DNA from 4 places in the Alkalihalobacillus sp. NPDC127517 genome. Region 1 is predicted to be linked to each of the others. Evidence: riboswitches for the same ligand, from Rfam matches in the RefSeq annotation. Region 1 holds a riboswitch; each other region holds the start of a gene.
The links. A riboswitch is a leader RNA that binds a small molecule or an ion and turns the genes downstream of it on or off. The one in region 1 is predicted to bind S-adenosylmethionine.
Positions count from the first base shown of each region.

Region 2: linked by a shared signal. The riboswitch ahead of ACQKKO_RS07975 (5-methyltetrahydropteroyltriglutamate--homocysteine S-methyltransferase) and the one ahead of metK (methionine adenosyltransferase) in region 1 are both predicted to bind S-adenosylmethionine.
Region 3: linked by a shared signal. The riboswitch ahead of ACQKKO_RS01930 (methionine biosynthesis PLP-dependent protein) and the one ahead of metK (methionine adenosyltransferase) in region 1 are both predicted to bind S-adenosylmethionine.
Region 4: linked by a shared signal. The riboswitch ahead of ACQKKO_RS00060 (methionine ABC transporter ATP-binding protein) and the one ahead of metK (methionine adenosyltransferase) in region 1 are both predicted to bind S-adenosylmethionine.

Region 1 is NZ_JBNNQX010000008.1:132,233-139,701, reverse strand. Features, by position in the region: gene ACQKKO_RS12615 (sporulation histidine kinase inhibitor Sda) at 1-5, shown strand, start outside; gene ACQKKO_RS12610 (YwpF family protein) at 475-966, shown strand; gene ACQKKO_RS12605 (MFS transporter) at 1,087-2,298, shown strand; gene ytkD (RNA deprotection pyrophosphohydrolase) at 2,363-2,836, shown strand; gene ACQKKO_RS12595 (alpha/beta hydrolase family protein) at 2,840-3,619, shown strand; gene pckA (phosphoenolpyruvate carboxykinase (ATP)) at 3,672-5,249, opposite strand; SAM riboswitch class I at 5,431-5,541, shown strand; gene metK (methionine adenosyltransferase) at 5,673-6,887, shown strand; gene ACQKKO_RS12580 (gamma carbonic anhydrase) at 6,955-7,469, opposite strand, start outside.
Region 2 is NZ_JBNNQX010000005.1:105,910-113,378, reverse strand. Features, by position in the region: gene ACQKKO_RS07985 (ArsR/SmtB family transcription factor) at 1-110, shown strand, start outside; gene ACQKKO_RS07980 (heavy metal translocating P-type ATPase) at 113-2,236, shown strand; gene ACQKKO_RS07975 (5-methyltetrahydropteroyltriglutamate--homocysteine S-methyltransferase) at 2,994-4,085, opposite strand; SAM riboswitch class I at 4,180-4,284, opposite strand; gene ACQKKO_RS07970 (nucleotidyltransferase domain-containing protein) at 4,356-5,063, opposite strand; gene ACQKKO_RS07965 (Gfo/Idh/MocA family protein) at 5,122-6,288, opposite strand; gene srtD (class D sortase, LPxTATN-specific) at 6,502-7,152, shown strand; gene ACQKKO_RS07955 (hypothetical protein) at 7,219-7,449, shown strand.
Region 3 is NZ_JBNNQX010000002.1:1,534-9,002, forward strand. Features, by position in the region: gene ACQKKO_RS01910 (YpdA family putative bacillithiol disulfide reductase) at 124-1,116, shown strand; gene ACQKKO_RS01915 (asparaginase) at 1,113-2,072, shown strand; gene prsW (glutamic-type intramembrane protease PrsW) at 2,198-2,869, shown strand; gene ACQKKO_RS01925 (hypothetical protein) at 2,873-3,037, shown strand; SAM riboswitch class I at 3,104-3,205, shown strand; gene ACQKKO_RS01930 (methionine biosynthesis PLP-dependent protein) at 3,290-4,390, shown strand; gene ACQKKO_RS01935 (bifunctional homocysteine S-methyltransferase/methylenetetrahydrofolate reductase) at 4,424-6,265, shown strand; gene sleB (spore cortex-lytic enzyme) at 6,417-7,385, shown strand; gene ypeB (germination protein YpeB) at 7,405-7,469, shown strand, end outside.
Region 4 is NZ_JBNNQX010000001.1:7,440-14,908, reverse strand. Features, by position in the region: gene ACQKKO_RS00080 (hypothetical protein) at 1-35, opposite strand, end outside; gene ACQKKO_RS00075 (arsenate reductase family protein) at 184-540, shown strand; gene gcvH (glycine cleavage system protein GcvH) at 612-1,001, shown strand; gene ACQKKO_RS00065 (MFS transporter) at 1,122-2,399, shown strand; SAM riboswitch class I at 2,454-2,570, shown strand; gene ACQKKO_RS00060 (methionine ABC transporter ATP-binding protein) at 2,649-3,674, shown strand; gene ACQKKO_RS00055 (methionine ABC transporter permease) at 3,667-4,335, shown strand; gene ACQKKO_RS00050 (MetQ/NlpA family ABC transporter substrate-binding protein) at 4,359-5,225, shown strand; gene ACQKKO_RS00045 (carboxymuconolactone decarboxylase family protein) at 5,334-5,723, shown strand; gene sufC (Fe-S cluster assembly ATPase SufC) at 5,918-6,703, shown strand; gene sufD (Fe-S cluster assembly protein SufD) at 6,737-7,469, shown strand, end outside.

The DNA.
Region 1 (7,469 bases):
TCTAGACGAAGAGAAACTCAAACGATATTGCATAAAAATATTCAAAGAATTGTTTAGATCCTAATATTCAAGTCATATCGTCCACATTTATGAATAAGTTGATGGAAAGGATAGCGTATGAAAGTCGCGATGCTTAACTATTACGTTCTTATAGAAATGGGGCATGTACAATGACATGTAAAAATTTATATGAAGAGTTGGTTGAAGACTGCAGATCGAAACTTGGCCGTGAGTTGACTCCTGAAGAGGATAATTTTGTTAAATGGATGGAACAACAGCAGACTGAATCACTCTATAGAAACGTAAAAACTTCATAAATGACGTAATGATAAGCTGTTTTTGAGTTAAGGCAATAAAGGGGTACAGATTCGGTGCTCCTTTATTGACTTTTCCTATGGATTCGGATTTACTTACAATGTTCACTATGGTTAAATAAGAGGTGAGAGTAATGTTTAGTGGGAGGTGTCAGTAATTATGAAGACCTTTAAGCTTCACGCACTTTATCTTTTGGCAGGGGACAATGAATCCATAAGACAAGAATCGATTCCATTAAAAGATGGCCTTATTATTAGCATGGAAAATAAGGAACGAACTTGGTTTATTGATGCTGTTGTGTCTGAAGAGGATATGCACTTTTTTGAAGGTGAACAAAAAGCCAACCGCCATGTGTTTCTTAATGTGATCATCACTAGCAAAGACAACCATCCAGCGGCCATGATTACAAGCATCGAAACCATTAAGGAATTAAGTGATGGGTATAGCATTATTTTTAAAGGAAGAATTGTGCTTGGACGCGATGATGTGCTGGAGGACGTGTTGGAGGAATTGTTAACAGACGGTCATTCAACAGAAAGTCTACTTGAGCGCTTTAAGCAACGAACCGAGAATTTAGAATCATATTCAGAAAAAACATTAAACGAAGTGTACAAAGATCTAAAGGAAAGCGGAAATTACGTTTTATTATAATCATATATGTACTAAAGAAGCGGGAGACAATGGTCTCACCGCTTCTTTTTTTGATCGTGTATAGATACGCGGGATCGCCTTATACTAAGAGTCGGAGTATGTAAAAGAGGAGGAGACTGTGTGCAGAAAAAAAGCATATGGGGTATTATTTCAATCTCATCAATCCCGCTTGTTATGACACTTGGTAACTCAATGCTCATTCCAGTTCTACCGACAATAGAAAAAGAACTTGGGATCAGTTCGGTACAGGCAAGTTTGTTGATTACCGTTTATTCCATTGTTGCTATTATTTTTATTCCTCTTGCAGGATACTTATCTGATCATATCGGCCGAAAACAAGTCATCATTCCAAGCCTTATCCTCGCTGGACTCGGTGGTGCGTTAGCGGGATTCGCTGCCTGGAAGTTTGATTCTGCGTACAGTTGGATTCTAGTCGGAAGACTGCTACAAGGTGTCGGTGCTGCAGGAGCTGCACCAATTGCCTTTCCGTTAGTTGGGGACTTATTTACTTCTGAAAAAGAGGTTAGTTCTGGACTAGGATTAGTTGAAACATCCAATACATTTGGTAAAGTGATTAGCCCAATTCTAGGCGCTCTATTAGCTTCGTTTGTCTGGTTTCTACCGTTTTTCTCTTTTCCAATCTTTTGTTTCATTTCAATTGTCATGCTTCTATTTCTTGTACACGTACCAAAGCAAAAGGATAAACCACTAGCCTTTAAACCATTTGTAAAATCCATTAAAAAGACGTTTAAACGTGAGGGGAAATGGTTGTTTATTGTCTTTTTTGTTGGCGGATTATGTATGTATTTAATCTTCGGATTGTTATTTTATTTATCCACTAGCCTGGAAAAAGACTATGGCATTCATGACTTAAAGAAGGGATTTGTGCTGGCCTTTCCACTAGCTGCCCTATGCTTTGCTTCCTATATAACCGGTAAGCTTATCGGACAAGATAAATTATTAATGAAGTGGTATACGGTTGGTGGATTAGCCATTGTAACGGCTTCAACTTTATGGATCGCTTTTTCTGAAAATATTTATGTGCTGCTTACAGCTTTGTTTCTAGCTGGTCTTGGTATAGGAGCTGCCTTGCCGAGTCTGGATGCATTTGTTACGGAAGGAATCGAACAAAAGCAAAGAGGATCAATCACCTCATTATATAGCAGCATGAGATTTGTTGGAGTGGCGATGGGTCCTCCAATTTTTGCTGCGTTATTAAATGTAAATCACTTCCTTCTTTTTTCACTACATGCGTTGATAAGCTGTATAGCCCTTATTCTAACGTTCCTTTTACTTAAGCCTGAGAAGTCAGTCAAAGGCTCCTGGGGTTAACGATGGACGCATATGGACAGAAAAGGTATACTGCTAAAAAAAGCAGAGGGAGTCAACGACGATTATGCATACCTTTCTGGATGTTTATCAACGAACTGTATACCTCTCATTCTCCGAAGCCCCTTTTTCTGATTCGCCTAAACATGTGTGGGTCATTTGCCGTTACCAGGATCAGTGGTTATTAACGAATCACAAAAAAAGAGGCCTTGAATTTCCTGGGGGAAAGCTTGAACCTGGAGAGCTTCCTGAAGAGGCAGCGAAAAGGGAAGTGTTAGAAGAGACGGGGGCTGTCGTATCAAACCTGTATTACCTTGGTCAGTATACAGTTCCTGGTTTAGACATCTGCAAGAATGTTTATATGGCAACGATTCATGAATTAAACAAGAGCGATCATTATTATGAAACAAACGGACCCGTTTTGGTAGATGAGTTACCAAGCCGAATTGGAGAGCATGAAGAATATAGCTTTATTATGAAAGATGATGTTCTAAAGAATTGTCTCCAGTACATAAATGATCGTCAATTTGAGTGGGTGTGATCCTTGGATAGAATTATTGACAAACAAAGAGTACCTTCACCGCATCCTGACATCCATCTGTATTTAATAACCTATTTGAGTGAGGGCTATAAGGTAAAGGGTTATTTAGCTGAACCGACGTGGAGTAATTCTTTACCTGGCCTCCTGTACCTTCGGGGTGGAATCAAAAATGTAGGGATGGTTCGAATTCAACGGTTAATTCAGTGGGCATCTGAAGGATTTATTGTCTTTGGTCCTTTTTACCGAGGAAACAAAGGAGGAGAGGGCAATGAAGACTTTGGAGGTCAAGACCGATTAGATGCAGTGTATGCGGTCGATGTATTAAAAGAAAACGAACGATTTGATCACGAACAAGGCATTCATTCAATAGGGTTTTCAAGAGGTGGAGTGATGGCACTTTGGGCTGCCATTTACCAAAAAGAAATGAAAAGCATCATTAGTTGGAGTGGCGTGACCGATATGTTTTTAACGTATCGTGAACGAGTCGACCTGAGACGGATGATGAAGCGAGTGATTGGAGGGACCCCTACTAAATATCCAGAGCGTTATGATTTTCGCACGCCATTAAACCAGGTGGGCGACATCCATGCATCTGTACTGATTATCCATGGGGAACTCGACGAGCATGTATCCATTGAACATGCGTATCAATTGGAAACGTTGCTTGAACAAGAGAAAAAGCATGTGGAAAGCTGGTATTACAAAACATACAGTCATCAATTTCCGGTTCGCCAGCAGCAAGTCATCTTGCAAGAGGCAGCAAAATGGATGAAGCGACAATAACGTACAAAAAGAAGAGCGCCCCAAAAGGGAGCGCTTCTTTTTGTGTATCGGGTTACTTCGGACCTGCTTGTAAAACGTCATCTGACAACTCTTCAAAATTCAAAATGTTTTTCTTGAACTGGTTTGCAAGCTCTGTTGCTTTTAAATCATACGCTTTTGGGTCTTCCCATGTTGTCTTTGGATTAAGAACGTTATCAGGTACTCCAGGACATTGGATGGGAACATGCAACCCAAAGAATTCATCTTCTGTCGTTTCTACTTGTGATAATTCCCCTTGAAGTGCTGCTTGCACCATTGCGCGAGTATAAGAAAGACTCATTCTTGCCCCCGTACCATATGGTCCACCTGACCATCCCGTATTGACTAAAAATACTTCGGCATTATGCATATCAATGAATTCACCTAGCATGGATGCATAATGCTTAGGTGGTAATGGTAGAAAAGGAGCACCAAAGCATGTGGAGAAGGTAGCTTCGGGTTCTGTAACGCCTCGTTCAGTTCCGGCTAGCTTACTCGTGTATCCAGATAAGAAATGGTACATCGCTTGTTCTTTTGTCAGCTTACTTATTGGAGGCAAGACACCAAATGCATCTGCGGTTAAAAAGATAATCGTCGAAGGGTGTCCAGCAATGCTTGGTTCAAGTGCATTTGGAATGTAATGTAGCGGGTACGCAGCACGAGTATTTTCCGTTCGTGATACATCATCGTAGTCAGCCTTCCCATTTTCAGCAACCACGACATTCTCGCACACTGTGCCAAACCTGATGGCATTCCAGATCTGTGGTTCATTTTTAAGGGAAAGATTGATGCACTTAGCATAGCACCCACCTTCAATATTAAACACTCCATTTGCCGACCAGGCGTGTTCATCATCACCAATTAACAACCGATCTGGGCTTGCTGAAAGAGTGGTCTTACCTGTACCAGATAATCCAAAAAACAAGGCGACGTCACCCTCTGTGCTCGTGTTAGCTGAGCAGTGCATAGGGAGAACCCCTTCAAGTGGTAATAAAAAGTTCATAACAGAAAAGATTGATTTCTTCATCTCACCTGCATATTCTGTTCCACCAATTAATACGATACGTTTTTCAAATGAAATGATGACAAATGCTTCCGAGCGTGTTCCATCCGTTTGAGGATCTGCTTTGAACGTAGGAGCTGATACGATTGTAAAAGACTCCTGCCATGAATTCTCAGGTACTTCATCTGACCTGATAAACAGCTGTTTTGCAAAAAGCTGATGCCATGCGAACTCATTTACCATTCGAATAGGTAGTTGGTACGTTGTATCTGCTCCAGCAAATCCATGAGTCGCGAAGATCTCTTCTTTTTCACTTAAATGAGTTAAGACTTTATCATAAAGAGCAGTAAATAGATCACTTGAAATAGGTTGATTAACAGCCCCCCAATGAATAAGTGACTCAACGGAATCTTCTCTTACAATGAATTTGTCCCGAGGAGAACGACCAGTATATGCACCTGTCTCGACGCTAAGTGCACCACTTTCGGTTAGCACACCTTCTTTATTTTGAAGTGCTTTACTTACTAGACTAGGAACAGAAAGATTATGTTGTACTCTAGATTGAGATAAGAGGTCTTCAAGCGCAATAGCTGTATTAAGTATGTTCATAATATGATACTCCTCTCCAATTAAGTTGCTTAATAATAACTTATTTTTTAATTAGTATAACACATTTAAATAATTAGTCTATACTTTTGTTAGGTTCATCTATTTAGGTCATTCAGATCGCATGAAAGCCTTGAATAGATTGACTTTCAAGAAAGAATGATATATACTTCATGGCGAACGGATCTTATCGGAGAGCCGGCGGAGGGACAGGCCCAGTGAAGCCCAGCAACCACTACTTTACTAAAAGTGGAAAGGTGCTAACCTGCAAGGCAATTGCCTTGAACGATAAGAGGTTAAAGGACAACATTTCAACCCTTTTCCTCAATATAGAGGAGAAGGGTTTTTTATTGTGTATATTTAATCTCAACCTGTGATTAGGCTGATAAGAGAAGCTTAGACTCAATTGGAAGGGTGATGTTTAACATGACAGAACTTAAAAGTAGACGATTATTTACATCCGAATCAGTAACAGAGGGACATCCTGATAAAATTTGTGACCAAATTTCTGATGCGATTTTAGATGAAATTTTAAAGAAAGACCCTAACGCTCGTGTGGCGTGTGAAACGTCAGTTACTACAGGAATGGTGTTAGTAGCAGGAGAAATTACAACAAGTACATATGTGGATATTCCACGTGTGGTACGTGACACGATTAAAGGAATTGGTTATACACGTGCGAAATACGGATTCGATGCGGAAACGTGTGCAGTCCTTGTTTCAATTGATGAGCAATCGGCTGATATCGCACAAGGTGTTGATAAAGCATTAGAGGCTCGTGAAGGACAAATGACAGAAGCAGAAATTGAAGCTATCGGTGCAGGAGACCAAGGATTAATGTTTGGTTTTGCTACAAATGAAACGAAAGAGTTAATGCCTTTACCGATCTCTTTAAGTCATAAGCTTGCACGTCGTGTGGCAGAAGTCCGTAAAGAAGAAATTCTTGATTACCTTCGCCCAGATGCAAAAACTCAAGTAACGGTTGAGTATGATGAGCAAGGGAAGCCTGCTCGTGTTGATACGATTGTTATTTCAACTCAGCATGCACCAGAAGCAACATTAGAACAAATTCAACATGATTTAAAAACACATGTCATTAAACATGTGGTACCTGCTGAATTAATTGACGAAAATACAAAATACTTCATTAATCCAACTGGACGTTTTGTAATTGGTGGACCTCAAGGGGATGCTGGATTAACAGGACGTAAGATTATCGTTGATACGTATGGCGGTTATGCACGTCATGGTGGAGGCGCATTCTCCGGTAAAGATGCAACAAAAGTAGACCGCTCTGGTGCGTATGCTGCACGTTATGTTGCGAAAAACATTGTTGCTGCAGGTCTTGCTGATAAAGCAGAAGTTCAGCTTGCGTATGCGATTGGTGTGGCTCAGCCTGTATCTATCTCTGTTGATACATTTGGAACAGGTAAAGTGTCAGAAGAAGAGCTTGTGTCTCTTGTTCGTAAAAACTTTGACCTACGTCCAGCTGGTATTATTCGTATGCTTGATCTGCGTCGCCCAATCTACAAGCAAACTGCTGCATACGGCCACTTTGGTCGTACAGATGTGAGCTTACCTTGGGAAAAAACAGATAAGGCTGCAACATTAAAAGAACAAGCTAGCGTAAAAATGGCATAATAACTAAGATAAGCTGCATCCATTTGGATGCAGCTTATTTTTTATATTCATTCAATTAGGGCTAGAATCAGTCGTTGGTCTCAGATTGAAGCCTTTTATAATATTGTCCCTTTTCCACGTATTCTGAACGAATTCGTTCCATATCAGCACGATCTTCTTCGGTCAGCTCTCGTATGACTTTGGCGGGTCGTCCAAACGCAAGTGTATGAGCAGGAATCTTTTTTCCTTGAGGAACAAGACTTCCAGCACCGATAAAAGCACCTTCACCAATCTCCGCACCGTCCAAAATGATAGATCCCATACCGATTAATGCTTTTTTGTGAATCGTACAACTATGTAGCATAGCTTGATGCCCTACTGTGACATCGTCCTCAATAAGAAGTGGATAAGCAGGGCTTTGGTGAAGCATGGACTGGTCTTGGATATTCACGCGTTTTCCAATACGTGTTGGCGAAACATCACCGCGAATGACCGTTTGAAACCAAATGCTTGATTCATCACCAATCTCGACATCGCCGGAAATCGTTACATAGTCAGCAATAAAAGCACTGTCTGAGATACGTGGTTTTTTGTTCAGATATG
Region 2 (7,469 bases), on a different contig from region 1:
TACGCATTGCCAAAAGTCGTAAGGAAGGAAAAATGGTCTATTACTCGTTAGATGATGAGCATGTTCGTCAGTTAGTGATGATGGCTGTTCAACATAGTCAGGAGGTGTAATGATGAGTGAGCATACAGAATCAAATGTGTACCGGGTAGAGGGGTTCTCGTGTGCAGGATGTGCCGGAACCTTTGAGAAAAATGTGAAGAAGCTTGATGGGGTAGCGGATGCGAAGGTTAACTTCGGCGCCTCCAAGATTACCGTTTATGGTTCAACTAATGTGGCAGAGCTTGAGCGGGCTGGGGCTTTTGAAAAGCTGAAGGTTCGACCTGAGCATGAACGGACAGCACCTAGTTCGAGTGAGGAACAAGAGCCTACTTCCTTTATCCAGAAGCACATGACTGTGATTGGTTCACTTTTGTTTCTGATGTTTGGCTTTTTATCTTACGGAGTAAATGGAGAAGACAATCTGGTAACAGTCCTTGCATTTGCCACTTCGATGGTGATCGGAGGATATACGCTGTTTAAGCAAGGTTTACTCAACTTAACGCGCCTTCAGTTTGATATGCGAACATTGATGACCATTGCCGTTATAGGTGCCGCGATCATTGGCGAATGGACAGAAGGAGCTATTGTTGTCATTTTATTTGCGATTAGCGAAGCACTTGAGCGCTTTTCAATGGACCGGGCCAGACAATCTATTCGCTCATTAATGGATATTGCACCAAAAGAAGCGCTGATCAAACGAAATGGTCAAGAGATGAAGGTTAACGTAGAGGACATACAAATCGGCGATGTCATGATTGTAAAGCCTGGGCAAAAGCTTGCGATGGATGGAGTGGTCGTATCAGGTCATTCATCTGTTAACCAATCAGCCATTACGGGAGAATCGATTCCTGTTGAAAAGCACGTAGAGGATGAAGTGTTCGCAGGCACCTTAAACGAAGAAGGATTGCTTGAGGTTCGTGTAACGAAACAGGTAAAAGACACAACCCTTTCTAAAGTCATTCAGCTCGTGGAAGATGCGCAGGCAGAGCGGGCACCATCTCAAGCATTTGTCGATACATTTGCGAAATACTACACACCGGCCATTATTCTTGTGGCATTCCTAGTGGCTATTCTGCCACCACTTTTTATGGGTGGAGAATGGCAGACGTGGATCTATCAAGGTCTTGCCGTCCTAGTCGTTGGGTGTCCATGTGCTCTTGTGATCTCGACACCCGTTGCGATCGTAACTGCGATTGGGAACGCAGCAAAGCACGGCGTCCTAATCAAAGGTGGCGTGTATTTAGAAGAAATAGGTGCGCTTAAAGCCATTGCCTTTGATAAAACAGGCACATTAACAAAAGGTGTACCTGTTGTCACAGATTATATTGAAGTAAGTGATGTGAACCTGAGTGAGCTTCTTGCTATCGTGGCGGCGCTTGAATCAAATTCACAGCATCCGCTCGCATCTGCCATTGTTCGAAAAGCAGAGGAAGAACAGGTTCTTGACCGGAATCTAAATGTAACTGACTTTACGTCGATTACGGGTAAAGGCTTAAAAGGATTGGTCAATGGAGTTACGTATTATGTAGGAAGTCCCGCTTTATTTGCTGACCGAATTGATGATCATTTGGAGCGAATTCAACCATTACAAGAGCAAGGTAAAACAGTTATGGTCGTCGGGACAGAAGAGACGATCCTTGCACTTATTGCCGTAGCAGACGAAGTTCGAGAGTCAAGTCGCAGTGTGATCTCTGCACTTCATGAAAACGGAATCCACAGAACCATCATGCTGACAGGAGATAATAAAGGAACCGCTCATGCCATTGCAAACGATATTGGAATCACCCACGTACGCGCTGAATTGATGCCTGAAGATAAGCTCACCCAAGTGAAGCAGCTTCAAGCAGAATTTGGAAAAGTAGCAATGATCGGTGATGGAGTAAACGATGCTCCGGCACTCGCCGCATCAACAGTTGGGATTGCGATGGGCGGTGCTGGAACAGACACAGCGCTTGAAACAGCAGACATTGCACTGATGGGCGACGACTTAAAAAAATTACCTTATACCGTTAAGCTCAGCCGCCGCGCACTCACTATCATCAAGCAGAACATTACCTTCTCACTTGGAATTAAGTTACTCGCGCTCATGCTCGTTGTGCCCGGCTGGCTCACACTTTGGATTGCGATCCTTGCTGATGTTGGAGCGACACTTTTGGTGACAGCGAATGGATTAAGGCTGTTGAGAGTGAAGGAATGAAGTGGGAGATTGCTGGAATCAACGAAGAGGTATTGCGGAATTTATAAAGAGAGAGCGGAATCAATATAGAGAAGCTGAAATCAATGAAGAGACCGCTGAATCAACGAATAGAAGCTGGAATTAACAAAGAGACAGCAGAATCAACAAAGAAACGTCGAACTCAAAAGGGTCCGACGTTTTTTCGGTTGCGGAGACATTTTACCAAGAACAACAGGCTCTAAACCAAGCTAAACAAACGTTTAATTAAGATCGCAGATTCGTTAGCAAGAGCTTTTTCCATTTTATCAAGAGGAGAGAGGGGGTCCACCAAGAACAGGGATCTGATACCAAGGAAAGAAGACTTCTTACCAAGATCCAACCCTCATTAGCAAGACCCCGCAAATCATTACCAAGCCCTCTCCACAGATTAGCAAGACCTTTCCCCGCTCAACCAGGAACTTAAAGGTTTATAATTCATTTCCAGTATGTTAAATTCGATATAACCTAATTTCCATATAAAGGAGGTGGTGCTACCTGTGAAACTCCTCAAAAACCGTAATTTAAGAATGTTCCTAATCCTATTTTTTATTTATGGAACGTACAATTTGATCAGACCATTGTGGAGTGGGGAAAGCTTCGACCTTAATCAAATCCTCAGCAAGACACTCGTTTACTCACTTGTCGTAGTTGGATTCATGTGGTTCTTTGATTGGGCAAAACCACCTCCAAGAAAAGAAGACACCTAACTCCACAAAAGGTAGGTGTCTTCAATGCCTTCCTAGCCTAAAAGCTCTTTAGAAAGGTCTACAACATATTTTAATTTTTCCCACTGCTCTTCTTCTGTCAAAATGTTTCCGTGGTGAGTGGAAGCGAAACCGCATTGTGGGCTTAGGCAGATCTGATCAGCAGATACAAATTGTGTAGCTTCTTCTAAGCGTGCCTTGATCGTTTCTTTGTCTTCGAGCTGGCCATGCTTTGATGTGAATAAGCCAAGCACTACTTGTGGGCCGCCATTTGGAATGTGGTCTAATGGCTCAAAATCACCTGAGCGATCATCATCATATTCTAAAAAGAAGCCGTCTACTTTTTCTTTCGCGAATAAGGTTGGAGCAATCTTCGCGTAGCTGCCTTCGAATGCCCAGTTTGAACGATAGTTTCCACGGCACAGATGTGTTGTGATCACTAAATCTTCAGGCTTGTCTTCTAAGACGCTGTTAATGACGTGTAATGCTAGATCGATCAGCTCCTGGCGATTTAAACCACTGTCATTAAACGGAATGTGCTCTGAGTTTAAGCCAGCAATGTACACATCATCTAGCTGTAGGTAACGGCAGCCCGCATCATAAAAGGCTTGAACCGCGTCACGGTATGTTTGAATAACATCATTCGTGAAATCATCAAGGTTTGGATAGATCTCCACGTTACGAATTCCTGCATTAAATAATTGATTTGGACTTGGAATGGTCTGCTTTGCTACAGCGCGTTCGCCAACAATTTCTTTAAACTCAATAAATTCTTTAACATGTGGATGATCTTGATTAAACGAAATCTTCCCTGTTGCACGGACATCGTACGCTTCCGTTTCTTCTCCTTTAAACTTATACCCATGTTCTGGAACATAGCCCTCTACACCTGTTAAGTGTTCTAGGAAATCGGTGTGCCAGAATCTGCGTCTGAATTCTCCATCTGTAACGGCTTCAAGACCCACTTCTATTTGTTTATCAACTACTCTCTTAATTTCAGTTGTTTCAATGTCGTATAGTTCCTGTGCTGTGATGGTACCATCTTTAAAGTCTTTTCTCGCTTTGTGAATGCTTTCTGGGCGTAATAAGCTTCCTACGTGATCTGCTTTGAACGGTGCGTTTGTCATGGTTGTCTCTCTCCAATTCTCTCTATTTTTTCTACTAAAAAACCCCTCTTCGGATATAAGAAGAGGGGTTCGAGTATCTATTAATCGACTGCTCTTCTTATCTTTGTAGTATCGCAACTACAGGAATTGGCACAGTTCTTGAGTTAAGTCTGTTGCCGAGGTTTCAAAGGGCCATTCCCTCCACCTCTCTGGATAAGAAATAATTACATTATTCAGTTAATAGACTTACTATACGTTTTATACGTAGTGGTTGTCAATAAGTTATTTATATTATGAATTTTTACCCATTGAGAAGCCCTCAAATAGAAATCCGCCAAGAGGTTTATAGATTTCGGTGGCAAATTGAAAAAATGGTTCTTTGTTTTCGTCATGATAAAAGGCTTCTAATGCACTGAAAAACGCATCAGCTAGCTCTTTGTTATACTCATATAAGGCTCTTGTTAAACCTTTGCCTCTACCTGACCATTGACTGTTTAACCGCAAGATAAAATCGGGTAATTCAAGTGATAGTTGATTCAATGTGATAAGAGCTTCTTGTTTATGTTTCGCATCACAAAAATCATCGACCAGGTCCCCTATAAAATATCTCGAGGCCTGAATGTACGCTTTGTTTAGTGGGATCGGGCCAGCTGAGACATGTTTTTTTGCTGCCTCTAAAATAGAAAAATAAGATTCATGTTCTTTTAGTAAAATACCTTCTTTTATCATGTTCCCTAAAATGGGGCGACCAATCTCTTTCTCTCGATCAAACTCTGCTACATATGAATCTTGATTATGGATAAAGGCTTCGATGCGCTTTCCCTGATATGCAAAGCTCTCTCTGTAAGGAAGAAGATTTTCATCAAATATGACTAGATCTACATCTGATGTAGGTGTTTCCTCTCCTCTTGAAGCACTGCCAGCTAGTATAGCGAATTGAGAGGATGGAAAGAATTGATTGACAAAAGAGTTGGCGATCTGTTGAGTAGGGCTTGGCATAATTTATTCTCCTTTAACTGGAATTTATTTCATCATACCAAACCACACCACACAGATCCTACCCTTTATTTTCGTCATACTCCCGCCCTGTTGTAATTTCTTCTGTATCAAAACGGTCGACAGTATTTGTTTTTTCATAGAAATAGGTTGTATTTTCTAAGATACTTTCTTTTGTATAAAAAGAGTCACTTGGCTGAATGGGAAGTGTAACAGTCCTTTTCTCACTGGCAGACTTATAGATTGCAGTAATTAGTTCAAGTGTGTTTCTTCCTTGATCACCATCGACTAATACCGGAGCCTCCTCTTTAATCGCGGTAAGCATGTTATGAATCTGTCCAACATGTGCAGTGTGTTTTAGCTCTGGTAGCTGATCGAAATACGTGGTAATTTCTTGTTCAGTATTTAAATCTTTCACCGGAAAACCATTGGACGCGGAAGTGGAGGCGTGGATACGCCAAGGCACGGAGATGCGAGCTTTCTCGCCTTGGAACACAAGCTGCTGCTCCTCTCCATGATGAACAACTGAGCTTGTTACTTGTGCAATCGAACCATCTTCGTATGTAAGCAGAGCCACGGAGAGGTCTTCGATTTCTGCGTTATCATGGGCTGTATTACTCATGATGGCTGTCACTTCCTTGGGCATTCCATTCATCCATTGCAAAAGGTCGATATGATGAACTGCATGGTTTAACGTACAGCCTCCGCCTTCGTTTGCCCACGTTCCACGCCACCAAAGGTCATAATAGCAATGACCGCGCCACCAATAGGAATCTACTTGAGTGTGAAGGACTTTTCCAATTTTCTTTTCTGCTAACAGTTGTTTGACCTTCATCATGGGTGTGAGGAAACGGTTTTGAGCAATGACAGAAACGATTCGGTTGTATTTTTTTGATGCACTCAGAATTCGATCACACTCTTCTAGTGATGAAGCCATTGGTTTTTCAATCAATACATGTTTCCCCGATTCCATTAATCTGACAGCGAGAGGGGCATGAGTGGAGGGGGGAGTACAGATCGACACAAGGTTAATCTCAGGGTCGAGACAAATGGCTTCAACATCTTTTACAGTGGAATCAATTAGTCCGTACTCTTCTATCTTTTCTTGTGCTTTAGGTAGGTCCAGGTCACTTAGTGCAGTAATGGTACAAAGGTCAGGGAACGCTTGATAGGCTTTAATATGAGCAGGGCTAATGGCACCTGTTCCAATAACAGCAACTTGGATCAAACAATCAACTCCTTTTTAATAAAGCGCTTACTTTATCCAAAGCGTAGGGGTTACTCATGCTAGAGTCAACATCATTCATTTAAGAGGACTATCCTGTATCATTTGAACCCTAAATGAAGCACTTAGAGATAAATGGAATTCATCCTTTAGAAAAGTAGGAAAAGCCTCTATACTAAATATAAGTACCTGCAAGAACGATTGATAAGGGTAGAGGTGAAGCGCTTGAGAATTGTGTACAGTGCATTAATTATTATTGGGTTAACGATGACAGGATACTTTGGTTTCCAATGGATAAATGGAACACAGGCAGCAGAACCAGTCAGTCAGGAAGAATTAAAGCAGATAGAAGAGGCAAAAAAGGTAACTTCTGATTCTGAGGAAAAGGATGTAATAGAAACGGAAGAAGAGCCACAGGCAGATCCTATCATGAGTGATGAAATTGAGTTATTTGATGTGGGATCTGAAATGTCACGGCTGATCATCCCGAAAATTGAGAAGTCTTATAAAACGTATTGGGGCGCAGATGATGCGACTTTGAAACAAGGAGTTGGGATGTACGTTAGTCAATGGACAACGACGCCCGATGAGAAACGCCATACGGTATTAAGTGGACATCGCGATACGGTGTTTTCCGAATTAGGAACACTTAACGAGGGCGATGTACTGTACCTGGAATACGAAGGACAACGGTATGAATATGAAATTGCAGAGATTTGGATTACGGATGAAGATGATCGGACGGTCATTGTCGATAAGGACGAGGCTACGTTGACACTTACAACTTGTTATCCATTTGAATTTTTAGGGAGTGCTCCTGACCGGTATATCATTCAATCAAAGCTAATAGGACAGACAGAGTTGTAGGATGAGATTATACATTCTTGAAACCTTTTTTATCCAATCTCGTAAATGGGCTTAGGAGGGATCGTTATGAAAAAACTAATTGTATTTGTACTGAGCTTCTGCACTTTATTTGTTGTTTTTCAGATCGTGTCAGGATTGGCTTTGACATGGATGGACACGCCTTCGCATACGATATCAGGGGGAGCGTCTACTGTTGAATTTGGAATGGTGGGCCTTCCGTTATGGTTTTCATTAGCAGCTGCAATTGGGGCGTACTTCATTTCTAACAAAATTCGTACTCGTCAGACAGCTCACTAAGGAGAGGGACTATGTCTATT
Region 3 (7,469 bases), on a different contig from region 1:
ATGATTTCACTGCTTTTTTTATGATTCGTGAAACCTGCATGAGTGCAAGCGAGTATGCTATACTTTTTCTGTCTAAAATGCGGCATAATAAGGAAGCAAAAGCAGGATTGGAGTGTGATTGGTTTGAGAACAAAGGAAGAAGTGATCATCATTGGTGGAGGGCCATGTGGATTAGCGGCAGCCATTGCCTGTCAGGACAAAGGCATTGAACCACTTATTATTGAAAAGGATCATATTGTCAGTTCGATTTATAAGTACCCAACTCATCAAACCTTTTTTAGTACAAGTGAGAAGCTTGAAATTGGAGATGTGGCTTTTGTAACCGAAGAACGGAAACCTCATCGGAATCAAGCGCTTGTTTATTATCGAAGTGTAGCAGAGAGAAAAAACTTACGAATTCAATCACGTGAGGCCGTGTTAAACGTTGATAAGCAAGAGGATGGCACATTTGTCGTCACAACTGAGAAACAAACGTACGTGGCGTCCTTTGTCATTATTGCAACAGGGTACTATAACTCACCTAATTATATGAATATTGAAGGGGAGGACTTAGCTCATGTCTTTCATTATTTTAAAGAAGCGCACCCATATTACAGACAAAACGTTGTAGTAATAGGTGGAAAGAACTCCGCCATAGATGCAGCGCTTGAATTAGAAAAAGCAGGTGCCAATGTAACGGCCCTTTACCGTGGAAATGATTATTCGTCAAGTGTGAAGCCTTGGATCTTGCCAGAGTACGTTTCGCTCGTAAAGAACCAAAAAATACATCTTGAATTTAATGCGGAAGTTCATCAAATAACTGCGGACTCTGTTCATTATTCCGTTTCAGGTGAGTCTAAATCGATTAAGGCAGATTACGTGTTTGCAATGACAGGTTACCATCCAGATCATCAGTTCATTAAAAGTATGGGTGTAATGGTTGATAATGAAACAGGTAGACCGACATTTGATCAGGATACGTATGAAACAAATGTGGAGGGACTATTTATTGCTGGCGTAATTGCGGCAGGGAACAATGCCAATGAAATCTTTATTGAAAATGGGCGTTGGCACGGCAAAGGCATTGCATCAAGAATTGAAGACATTCGTGCCAATCAAAAGGAGATGACTGAATGAAAAAGGTTGTGTTACTAACAACAGGTGGTACGATCGCAAGTACGGAGAACGAAGCAGGTAAATTAGTAGCGGGTGAACTAACAGGTGAGGAGCTTGCTAATTTGTGCGACCTGCCAAGTGATATTCATGTTACGGTCCGTTCAATGCTTCAAAAGCCTAGTGTTCATATTACATTAGACGACTGGCTTGAGCTTAAAAAAGAAATTGAAGATGCCTTTCTGGATGAAGAGGTCTCGGGAGTTGTGGTCACGCATGGAACGGATACATTAGAGGAAACTGCATATTTCCTTGATTTAGTTATAGAAGACGAGCGACCGGTTATTGTGACAGGCTCACAACGTGGTCCGGAACAGTTAGGAAGTGACGCTTTTATTAATTTACGCCACGCCATTTATGCTGCTTGTCATGAATCACTTCGAGGTGTAGGTACAGTTGTGGTGTTTAATGAACGTCTTTTTGCTGCCCGGTATGTTAAAAAAGAGCATGCATCAAATATTCAAGGGTTTAATGCTTTTGGATTCGGTTATTTAGGTATTATCGATAATGATACGATCTTCTTATATCAGAAGCCGTTAAACCGTCATACATACGCGATTCAAGATGTGTTGCCAAAGGTCTCTATTTTGAAAATCTATTTAGGAATGGACGCTTCCATTTTAGAAAGTGTTGTAACCCATTCTGATGCGATTGTACTTGAAGGTGTTGGTCGTGGACAGGTACCTCCGAGCCTCGTACCTATGTTAGATCAGGCACTAAAACAGGGTAAACACATTATTATGACTACCTCATCTGAAGAAGGAAAGGTCTATCCAACCTATGAGTATGCGGGTAGTGCCCATGATTTAGAGCAACGTGGCGTGATATTAGGTTCTGATTATGATAGTAAAAAGGCACGTATTAAAACGATGGTACTGCTAGCCGCTCGCGCGGATATAGCACAGGGTTTCTTAAGTTAATGGCTTTTTCTTGTCAAGTTGGAGACAGAGGAATATAATGGATTTACTGAATGCGATGAACAGCACCTCCCTTGATGAAGGATTTGGCAAGTGGGTAAACTGTACGTCGGAAAGGCAGGTCGTAGATGTTTTCGTTGCTAACGGCTGCAATAGCACCTGCAATCGGACTGCTAACTTACTTTTATCTTAAGACAGATTACCGTCGTGCAATCTATGGAACCATTATTCGAACCTTTTTGATGGGGTTCTTGTTAGTGTTTCCGGTAATGGTTTTACAGTTTGCATTTATTGAAGAGAATGTTTTTCCATATGAATGGCAACAGGCGTTAATTCTGTACGGCTTTACTGAAGAGTTCTTTAAATGGTTTGTGCTCTACATTTTTGCCTATCAATTAGGAACCATTAACAGGCGTAATGATGGGATTGTGTACGGCGTATCGTTGTCGCTTGGCTTTGCTACCATGGAAAATATCCTCTATTTAATTGCGCACGGTATTGAGACGGCGGTCGGACGAGCGTTGTTACCAGTCTCGAGTCATGCTCTTTTTGGAATTATAATGGGGTATTATCTAAGTCATGCAAAGCTCTCACCAGACAATAAAAAAAAGTTTCTGACCTATTCATTGTGGATCCCTGTGTTATTACATAGTTTATATGACTACATTGTCTATTTGTTTAATCATTATGTGTTTTTTGGATTAATTCCTTTTATGCTGATGCTATGGGCTTTCGCTATCTACAAAATGAAACTCGCTCGGAGGCTTGATCAACACTCACCACGAATAAGGAGGAATTAAATCATGCAAGGCGAACGCTATAAAGTTGTGATCCGTTGCCCACTGTGCAAGGAAAAATACATTCTTCGAGGTCATAAAAATGAGTTTGGAGAATATGAAACAGGATTCAAACGCTGTGTATGTGGCAATGAAGATCAACTTAAGATTGAAGCCACATTAGAAACATAAATTTAATACTTGCGTTTTAAACATATATCCTGTATGTTTAAGTGAATATTCATAATTTAACATGTATTCTTATCAAGAGAGATGGAGGGAAAGGCCCTGCGAAGTCTCAGCAACCAGCCTCAATAGGCAAGGTGCTAAATCCGGCAGTTTATTCTGCTAAGATAAGAGAAAGCTTATATGATCAATAAGCGCCTTTCTCTTATGTTTGAGAAAGGCGCTTTTTTCTTTTAAATGAAACCTGGGGGGACAACCATGAGTGAAAAAGCGTTAGAAACAAAATTAGTGCAAATAGGAAACCGAAAAGACAATCGAACGGGGGCTGTGAACGCACCTGTCTACTTTTCCACTGCATATAGACATACTGGGATAGGAGAATCGACTGGCTATGATTATGCAAGAACAGGGAATCCCACTAGAGAAATATTAGAACAAGCCATTGCGGAGCTAGAGGTAGGAGATCAAGGCTTTGCATGCAGTTCAGGAATGGCCGCAGTTCAAACGGTTTTATCTATTTTTAAAAGTGGGGATGAAATTGTTGCTTCAAAGGACCTATACGGCGGCACTTATCGTTTGTTTGAAGAAGGCTGGAATCATTGGGGCATTACGTTCCATTATTCTGATCCGCGTAATTTAGAAACATTTGAAGAGGCGATAACAGCTAAAACAAAAGCGTTATTTATTGAAACGCCAACAAATCCACTTATGCAAGAAGCATCGATTCCTGAATTAGCCAAGCTAGCAGAAAAATATCATCTGCTTCTGATCGTGGACAATACGTTTTACACGCCGATCATTCAGCAACCTATTAAACTCGGAGCCGATATTGTCATTCATAGTGCGTCCAAGTACATAAGTGGTCACAATGATGTCATAGCAGGATTAATTGTGTCAAAAGGCAAAGAGCTTTCAGAAAAAATTGGATATTTTCATAATGGAATTGGTGCAACATTATCAGCTTTTGATTCATGGCTTGTAATTCGTGGGATGAAAACTTTAGCATTACGTATGGAAAAGCATGAGCAAAATGCAAAAGAATTAGTTAGCTTTTTAGAAGAATCAAATGTTGTAGAAGATGTTCTCTACCCTGGAAGAGGTGGAATGATTTCCTTTAGAGTCGGTAGTGAGGCGTGGATTAATCCGATTCTTCAAAATCTTGCGTTGATTTCATTCGCAGAAAGCCTGGGAGGCGTTGAAAGCTTAATGACCTATCCGGCAACGCAAACTCACGCTGATATTCCAGAAGAAGTGAGAATTGCGAATGGCGTTGATAATCGTTTACTTCGATTCTCTGTTGGAATTGAACGAGCTGAGGATTTAATAGAAGACTTAAAACAAGCGTTTTCCAAGTTGTAACTAGACTCAGTAATAAAGTGGGAGGAGATTTAAGTGGGGTTGTTAGAGCGTCTTAAACAGGATGTATTAGTAGGTGACGGAGCGATGGGAACGCTCTTGTATGAACGCGGAATCGAACAACAATGCTTTGAAGAGGTAAATCTCAGTCACCCAGAAGAAATCATCGCCATTCATACGGAATATCTTCTCGCAGGAGCTGACGTCATCCAGACAAACACATACGCTGCAAATCGACTTAAGCTTGGCAAATATGGGTTAGCAGATAAAACTGGGGAAATAAACCGACGAGCGGTGGCGTTAGCAAAGCAAGCGGCAGAAAACCGGGCGTTTGTTGTTGGCACGGTTGGTGGTATCCGGCGTTTTCAAATGGAAGAATCTACAATTAGTGAAATTGAAGATGCGTTGACCGAACAAATCATTGTTTTAATTGATGAAGGAGTCGATGGCTTCTTATTTGAAACGTTTTATGATTTAGAAGAAGCATTACTTGTTACGTCTATTGCTAAAAAGCATAGCTCCCTTCCGGTTATTATGAACATTAGCTTAGGAGATATTGGGGTTATGAGTGGAGGCATACATGCTGCCACAGCATTTGAACAATTAATGTCCGCTGGTGCAGACATTGTTGGATTAAATTGCCGAATGGGGCCAGCCCATATGCTCAGGTCCTTTGAAGAGATTCCAATTCCAACTGATCATGTACTGGCAGTATATCCAAATGCCAGTTTACCTGATTACCGGGATGGGCGATTCTTCTACTCGTCTAATCCTGAGTACTTTGCAACAATGACGGACAAATTTATCGATCAAGGAGTTCGTCTAATCGGCGGTTGCTGTGGAACAAGGCCTGAACATATTAAAGCGATCGCGAATGCCGCAAGCGGGCGTATGCCAGTGTATGAAAAAAAGCTTAAAGTCGCTATTCGTCAGCCGCTTATAACAGATCGTCCGGCTCGTAAGGAAGAGAAGTTAACAGAGATTGTAAAGAAACGCTCTTCCATCATTGTCGAATTAGATCCTCCTAAAAAGTTAAATGTTTCTAAGTTTATGCAAGGTGCAAAAGCATTAAAAGAAGCAGGTATAGATGCATTAACTCTTGCAGATAATTCACTTGCTTCACCGAGAGTGGATAATCTAGCACTTGGCACGATGGTAAAAGAACAAATTGGAGCAAGACCTCTTGTCCACTTAACTTGCCGTGACAGGAATTTAATCGGCTTACAATCGCATCTTATGGGCTTACACACGTTAGGACTACATGATGTATTAACGATTACAGGAGATCCTACAAAAATTGGTGACTTCCCTGGTGCAAGTTCGGTTTACGACCTAGCGTCTTATCAATTAATATCCATGATTAAGCAGTTAAATGAAGGCATATCTTTCTCGGGGAAAGAGCTAGGAGAGAAAGCTGACTTTACAGTGGGTGCGGCCTTTAATCCGAATGTGAAATACATTGATAAAGCCGTTAAACGATTAGAAAAGAAAATTGAAAGTGGCGCTGACTATTTTATGAGTCAGCCGGTCTACGACATCAATCAGCTTAAAGCCATTTATGATGAAACAAAACATCTAGAGCAACCGATTTATATAGGTATTATGCCAATAGTTAGCTCTAGAAATGCTGAGTTTCTTCATAACGAAGTGCCTGGTATTAAACTTACCTCAGGCATTCGAGAAGTGATGGCAACACACGAAGGAGATTCAGAATCTTCAAAACGAGAAGGGCTGGCGATTGCAAAAGAGCTCGTGGATGCGGCTTGTGAATGGTTTAACGGTATTTATTTAATTACACCGTTCATGCATTATGACTTAACCGTTACGTTATCAGAATATATTAAAGAACGAACAAATGTAATCAAACAATCAAACTAAACTTGTAAGACGGATGTTCCATAATCGGAGCATCCATTTTTTTGTTTAAATGTTGTCTTTTAAAAACAAATGAATAAAACCTTTTTTCCAACAAAGACTAAACGCACGCAGAAATATTTAGCGGATAAATGTAATAGGAGGGAAAAAACAAATGAGCAAGTTAAAGCGAACAGTGCTTACTAAAAGTATTTTATTAACTCTCATAGCAGCACTTTGCTTACCTTTCGTCATCTCAGAAGATGCCCTTGCCTTCTCAGAGCGAGTGGTCCAAAAAGGAGCAACCGGGGATGATGTAGTAGAGCTTCAAGCACGGCTGCAGTACAACGGTTTTTATACGGGAAAAATTGATGGAGTGTATGGATGGGGCACATATTGGGCCGTTCGTAATTTCCAAGAGCAATTTGGTATGGATGTGGATGGACTAGTCGGCGACAAGATGAAAACGAGGCTAGAAAAAGCAACAAAGTATGATGAAGGCTTTGTTCAAAATGCATTAAAAGAAGGAAGAAAATTCTCGCATTATGGTGGAACACCAAAAGAGAAGCAGCAAGGCCCTAAAGGAAGTGCGAAGGGTGGTTCCAAAAGTGGTTCTAGCAAAGGTGGAACTGGTAACAAAGGGTCGAGCGGAAATGACGGTCAAGCACAAGCTCCTAAAAAACAAGGCGGAGGCACCACAATTGAAGGAAGAGGTGGGGATGAGCAACCTCAAAAGCCTGAGAACAACCAGCCGACAATCGAAAAAGCGAATAATGTTCCCTCAGGATATTCGGATAATGATATCCGTTTAATGGCGCAAGCTGTTTATGGTGAAGCGCGTGGAGAGCCTTATGTTGGTCAAGTGGCTGTGGCTGCTGTAATTGTAAACCGAATTAACAGTGCAACATTCCCGAACACAGTCTCTGAAGTGATCTTTGAACCAAGAGCTTTTACAGCAGTAGCTGATGGTCAAATCTACAATGAGCCTAATGAACAAGCTAAAAAAGCAGTCATTGATGCATTAAATGGTCAAGATCCAACTGGAAACGCGATTTATTACTTTAATCCGGAAACTGCTACATCTGATTGGATCTGGTCACGTGAACAAATTAAACAGATAGGGAAGCATATCTTTTGTTATTAGTTAATGGAGGTGTGAGGATTTGATACGTAATATACTTATTGGAGTAGCTGTCGCAGCCGTTATTGGAACGGGCGTATGGGGCTA
Region 4 (7,469 bases), on a different contig from region 1:
TGGTTAGCTTGTGTTCCTTGTTGTTGCTGTTGCATGATGTAGCCTCCTTTTTAATCAAACTGGCCATACGTCTTTAGTTTGAAAAATGTTGACGGTTTTTATCCATCCAAAATGCGTATCAATTGTAGAGGTACCGTAAATCGGACATAATAGCAGTAAGAACAACCTAGGGAGGCAACAAATATGAGTGTGACATTTTATCAGTATCCGAAATGTGGAACCTGTCGAAAAGCAAAAAAGTGGCTAGAAGATCATCAAGTTGATGTCAATTCAATACATATTGTTGAAGATCCACCTTCAAAAGAAACGTTAAAGGATTTGTACAATAAAAGCGGACTTGAATTAAAGAAATTTTTTAATACGAGTGGTCAAAAGTATAGGGAATTAGAACTAAAAGATAAGCTCGCATCAATGAGCGAAGATGAAATGCTAGAGGTCCTTTCTTCTGATGGAATGCTGATTAAACGACCGATTACAACAGATGGCGATAAAGTAACACTTGGATTTAAAGAAGAACAATTTGAACAAATCTGGAACTAACTCATTTTTTTTATAACGAAGTTCAGTTATAATAAATGCAGATTGGAACAAGTTGATGGAGGGGTTATGACATGACGAACAATTTACCAGCAGAACTTAAGTATTCAGAGGAACATGAATGGGTTAAAACAGAAGGAGATAAAGTTCGTATTGGAATTACAGACTTTGCTCAATCAGAGCTTGGGGATATCGTATTCGTTGAGCTTCCAGAGATTGGCGACGAAATCGAAGCGGACGAGCCATTTGGTAGTGTTGAATCAGTGAAAACAGTATCTGAATTATACGCACCAATCAGCGGTAAAGTTGTTGAGATTAATGAGAACTTAGATGACTCTCCAGAATTTGTGAATGAGTCACCTTACGAAAAAGCATGGATGATTGTTGTTGAACCTAAGGATGCAGGTGAAGTAGACAAGCTAATGTCTGCTGATGAGTACAACACAATGATTAGCGAAGACTAAATACGTACGGAAACCCTTCAATTTTTGGAGGGTTTTTTTGTGCGTTATCTCTTCTCTTTCTATAGAAGTTCGTATATGATTACTTAGGGAACCGAAATAGAAAGATATAGGAGAGGGCAAATGGCTCAATTTACAAAGGATTGGTCAACAAAAATTAAAGGATACAATCTGAACATTCGTCTATTTCTCTTGGCTTCTTTTATGCTGAATGTAGGAATGGGCATTTTTATGGTCATTTATAATTATTATATAAGAGAACTTGGCTATGCTGATGATGTAAACGGCCGAGTAATCGCCATGCAGGCAACGGCTACAGCAATTGCGTTACTTCCAGTAGGCTTGCTAAGCGATCGACTTGGGCGTAAGCGTCTCATTCTCATTGGTTCAATCATGGTCGCGGCAAGCTTGGTCTTGCGGAGTGTTGGTATCGCAGAAGATCTTTTAATTCTTGGAGCCTTCATCACAGGTTTTTTTATGGCATTTGTACAGGTAACAGCCATTCCACTCCTTGCAGAGAACTCGAAGGAATCTGAACGCGTCCATTTATTTAGCTTAAATGCGGCGATGATGATGGCTGCCAATGTTATAGGGAACTTATTTGGTGGAATATTAACCGACTCCCTACATACGTGGTTCGACATCTCCATGCTCGAGAGTGTCAGAATTACACTTTTAATTGGTGTGACCATTGTTTGTGTAGGGTTGATACCACTTATAAAAATAAAAGAAAAACGAAAGATAGCGTCGTTCCAAGCAGGACGATTGTCTGGATTCAAGCAGTTAGCTGAGAAAAAAGAATCCTTAAAATTAATTGTTTTATTTGCGTTGGCCAGCTTGTTAATCGGCTTTGGCTCAGGGCTGGTTATCCCATATTTAAATCTTTATTTCACGGATCGCTTTGATGTAAGTTATTCACTTGTAGGGATCATCCTGGCGCTCGGACAGGGGATGACAGCGGTCGCTATGATGATTGGACCGAGTGTGGTAAAACGATTTGGCGAGGTTAAAGCCGTTGTGCTACTTCAAATTGGATCACTACCATTTCTTTTGTTAAGCGCCTATACAGAAATTCTCTGGCTCGCCGTCATTGGATTTTTGTTCAGGCAGGCCTTAATGAATGCTGGAAACCCAATTCACTCAGCACTTATGATGCGATTGGTTGACCCCTCTATGCGTGGTCTCGCCAACTCATTAGGGCAAATGGTCTTTCAATTAGGTTGGGCAATCATGGGACCGGTGTCTATGGGCATTGTGTTAATGTATGGTTCGTATACAGGCTATGCCATTGTTTTTACAATTACCGCATGTCTCTATTTAATTGGTTCTGTTTACTTCTATTTTGTATTTGGCCGGAAGCAGAAAGATATTCCAGCCCCTCTAGTCGTTGAAAAAAGTTGACCAGTTTATGATTGCATGCTATGATTTTCCCAACTTAGTACAAAATTAAATAAACTCTTATCAAGAGTGGCGGAGGGACTGGCCCTACGATGCCCGGCAACCACGGAATCTCACAGATTCTGCAGGTGCTAATTCCAGCAAAGTAACGAATGTTGCTTTGACAGATGAGAGAGGGATATATGAAAACCTTCTGCTTATCTGCATGAGGTTTTTTTGTTTTAGTACGAATAGAAAGTGAGGATTACGCTTGTGATAACACTTAAAGGATTAAAGAAAGTTTTTGAATTAAAAAGTGGAGCCGTTACTGCAGTAGATGGTGTTGACTTAACAATCGAAAAAGGCGGTATCTTTGGCATCATCGGTTATAGTGGTGCAGGAAAGAGTACACTCATTCGTATGTTGAACATGTTAGAGCGCCCGACTAGTGGCGAAGTAAACATAGATGGAGAAGACATATCCAATTTATCAAAAAAAGAGCTCCGGAGATCCCGTCAAGAAATGGGAATGATCTTTCAACACTTCAACCTACTATGGTCTCGTACGGTATACGATAACATCGCCTTTCCTCTCGAAATCGCAGGGGTTAAAGGTGAAGAAAAAGATCAACGAGTTAAGGAACTAATTAAGCTTGTTGGGCTGGATGGAAGAGATGCAAGTTATCCTTCTCAGCTAAGTGGAGGACAAAAACAGCGTGTGGGAATTGCAAGAGCTCTTGCAAACAATCCGAAGGTGCTCCTATGTGATGAAGCCACTTCAGCCCTGGATCCAAAAACGACTGAATCCATCTTAGATTTGTTAGTGGATATCAATCAGAAGCTTAAGCTAACGATTGTATTGATTACACACGAAATGCATGTTATCCGTAAGATTTGTTCCGAGGTAGCTGTAATGGAGAATGGACAAATCGTTGAAAAAGGCCCTGTACTTGATGTGTTCCGACACCCTAAGGAAGAAATGACAAAAGAGTTCCTTAAACAAATTACAGAGCACGATGATACAGAAGAAACCATCCAAGAGCTTTTAGACGATGCAGGATCTGGAGACATTGTTCAGTTAACGTTCTCAGGAACGAGCGCAGAACGACCATTAATCTCAGAACTCATTCGTACATTTACAATTGATGTATCCATTCTTCACGGTAAGATTACAAAGGTTCAAGGTGGATCGTATGGAACCTTGTTTATCCAGATTACCGGTGATGATGCAGAAAAGAAAAAAGCATTAGATTATATTATGACCAAAGAGGTTGAAGCGGAGGTGTTACGCCGTGACTGAAGCATTATTTCCAAATGTTCGTTGGGATCGTATCTGGGATGCAACCCTTGAAACCATCTATATGACAGGAATTTCTTTAATCGCTACATTTATTCTTGGTATTCTGCTCGGATTACTGTTATATTTAACTGGTAAGGGTAACTTATGGGCCAATAAGCCGATTAATACGGTGATTGGTGCTTATGTAAATATCACACGATCGATACCATTTGTCATTCTTTTGATTTTAATTATTCCATTTACTAAGTTATTGGTTGGGACAATTCTTGGACCAACTGCTGCCTTGCCTGCACTGATTATTGGGGCGGCGCCATTTTATGCACGTATGGTTGAAATTGCTTTAAGAGAAATTGACCGTGGTGTGATTGAAGCGGCCCAATCGATGGGAGCAACATCTTCAACCATCATCTTTAAAGTATTACTACCAGAATCTACACCTGCACTTATCTCAGGTATTACAGTTACAACAATTGCAATGATCGGATACACGGCCATGGCTGGAATTGTTGGTGGTGGAGGACTCGGAACACTTGCTTACCAGGAAGGGTTCCAACGAAATAATAGTGATGTAACATTGGTGGCTACAGTTGTCATTCTACTAATCGTATTTGTTGTACAGTGGATCGGCGACCTTCTCACATATAAAACAGATAAACGCTAAAAAATCAGATGGGGGATGGAAACATGAAAAAAATCTTAGGTACGCTTGGAACAGCAAGTCTTGTATTAGCTCTAGCGGCATGCGGAACTTCTGGGGACGATGAAAGTAACAATGAAGGTAGCACAGGAGGAGACACTCCAGCAGAAGAGGAAACGTCAACTATTAAAATCAGTGCTTCTAATACACCTCATGCAGAGATTTTAGAAGAAGCAGCTAGTACTTTAGAAGAAGAAGGAATTGAGCTTGATGTAATCATTGCTCAGGATTACAACATTCCAAATATTGCCTTAGACGATGAAGAAGTAGATGCAAACTTCTTCCAACATCAGCCTTACCTTGATCAGCAAACAGAAGAATTTGGTTATGATTTTGCTGTAGCTGGTGCTATTCACATTGAGCCGTATGCACTGTATTCATCCGAATATGATAGTGCTGATGATATTCCTGAAGGTGGCACGATTATCTTTAGTAATAACGTTGCTGAAGAAGGACGCGCACTTCATTTATTAGCTCAAGAAGGTTTAATTACACTTGCTGATGGCGTTGGCTATGAAGCAACATTAGATGATATTGAAGAAAATCCAAAAAACCTTCAATTTAGAAATGATGTAGATGCATCTCTTCTACCTCAACTGTATCAAAACAATGAAGGCGATGCGTTGATTATTAATGCGAACTATGCACTTGAAATTGACCTGAATCCAACAGATGACGGTCTTATTACCGAGTCTGGTGATGCTGAAAACCCATTTGCTAACTTGATTGTTGTACGTGCAGGTGATGAGGAACGTGAAAATATCAAAAAATTAGTTGAAGTTCTGCATTCTGATGAGATTACAACCTTCATTAATGAGAAATATGAAGGTGCAGTTGTACCTGTACAAGAATAAAGGATAAAGCACACCTAACTCGGGTGTGCTTTTTTCATCGCATAACTTCTCACCAACCCGCTCATACTACTGACATACGAATATATAAGTAGAAGGAGTTTGAGGCTCATGGAACAGCAACAATCTAAGCAGGATAATACGATTCAAGAGGCACTTCACACGTACAAAGAAGGGCTTCATTCATTTACACAGAAGCTACCTCACATTGCGAAGAGTTATAATAAGTTCACAGAGTCCTGCTTTGAAGAAGGTACATTAACGAAAAAGGGGAAACAATTAATTGCCCTTGGAATTAGTGTTTATTCTCAGGATGAGTATTGCATTATTTACCACACAAAAGGATGTCTTGACCAAGGATGTAGTGAAGATGAAATACTTGAGTCGGTCGGAGTAGCAGCAGCATTTGGTGGCGGAGCTGCAATGAGCCAAGGTGTAACCCTTGTCCAAGAGGCGATACAGAAGCTTGGAAACAAATCAACAAAGCAAGCGTTTCAATAATAACAATGAGATCTAGCAGCACCCTTTGGTGTTGCTACTTTTTTTTGTTATAATGAAGTTTCGCCTAGTAGGCTCGACACCTTGAACTCAGGTTGGATTTGTTATAAGATTAGAATGAGAATAGAATGATAATAAGTAAATTGAACGGCTGTGTGAATTTTGTTTGTACAGCACATACATTGGAGGTAGTGAAAATGGCAGCATCACATTTAAAAATTGAGAACTTGAACGTTTCAATAGAAGGAAAACACATTCTAAGAGATTTTAGCTTAGACGTAAAAGGTGGAGAAATCCATGCAATCATGGGGCCAAACGGTACAGGTAAATCAACGTTAGCTTCTGCAATTATGGGTCATCCTAAGTATGAAATCACAAGTGGTTCAATCCATCTTGATGGTGAAGATGTACGTGAAATGGAAGTGGACGAGCGTGCACAAGCTGGTCTTTTCCTTGCAATGCAATACCCAAGTGAAATCAGTGGAATTACAAATGCAGACTTCCTTCGTTCAGCAATTAATGCTGGAAAAGAAGAAGGCGAAGAAATCTCTCTAATGAAATTCATTCGTAAAATGGATTCAAAAATGGATGTACTAGATATGGATCAATCTTTCTCTCAACGTTACCTTAACGAAGGATTCTCAGGTGGAGAGAAGAAACGTAACGAAATTCTTCAACTTCTTATGCTTGAGCCGAAAATTGCGATTCTAGATGAAATTGACTCTGGTCTTGATATTGATGCACTTAAAGTTGTTTCAAAAGGTGTAAACGAAATGCGCGGAGAAGATTTCGGTTGCTTAATTATTACTCACTACCAACGTCTGTTGGACTACATTACTCCTGATAAAGTCCACGTTATGATGCAAGGACGTATTGTTAAATCTGGTGGTCCAGAGCTTGCAGAACGTCTTGAAGCAGAAGGTTATGACTGGATCAAAACAGAGCTTGGTATTGAAGACGAGCGCGTAAATCAGGAAGCATAATAAAAGTAGATCAACAATAAAGGGTGGGTATATATGCCAGTTGAGACAAACGTACAAGTTTGGCAGGATGCTGTCCAAACATTATCTAAGGAACTGAACGAACCAAAATGGCTAAATGAACTGCGTATAAACGCCGTTTCTCAGGTGGAATCACTTGAATTGCCTAAACCAGATAAAACAAAGATTGAAAAATGGAACTTTACTTCTTTTACACATGAGCTAGTTGAGAATAAAGTGGTAACATCTCTGGATGCTCTTCCTGAGAGCATCCAATCTCTTATTGAGAAAGATGTACAAAACGTAATCGTTCAAGAAAACGGAGATACAACATTCAGCAAAGTATCTGAAGAGCTTGCTAAGCAGGGTGTCATCTTCACAGACTTGCGTACAGCAGTTCAAGAACATGCTGATTTGTTGAAGAAATACCTCTTTACTGAAGTCGTTGATTCTACGGAAAACCGTTTAACGGCTATCAATGCAGCACTTATGGCTGGTGGAGTGTTTGTCTACGTTCCAAGAAACGTAGAAGTAGAGCTTCCATTACAAGCTGTGTATGCGCAAAACCAAGCAGATGGTGGATTGTTTAACCATGTTGTCATTGTGGCTGAAGATAACAGCTCTGTGACTTACGTTGAAAACTACTCATCTACTGGGGATAAAGCATCTCTTGCAAACATTATTGCTGAAGTACACGTTGGTGCGAATGCACGCGTTTCCTTCGGTGCAGTCGATAACTTGGATGATCAAGTCACTTCGTATATTGTAC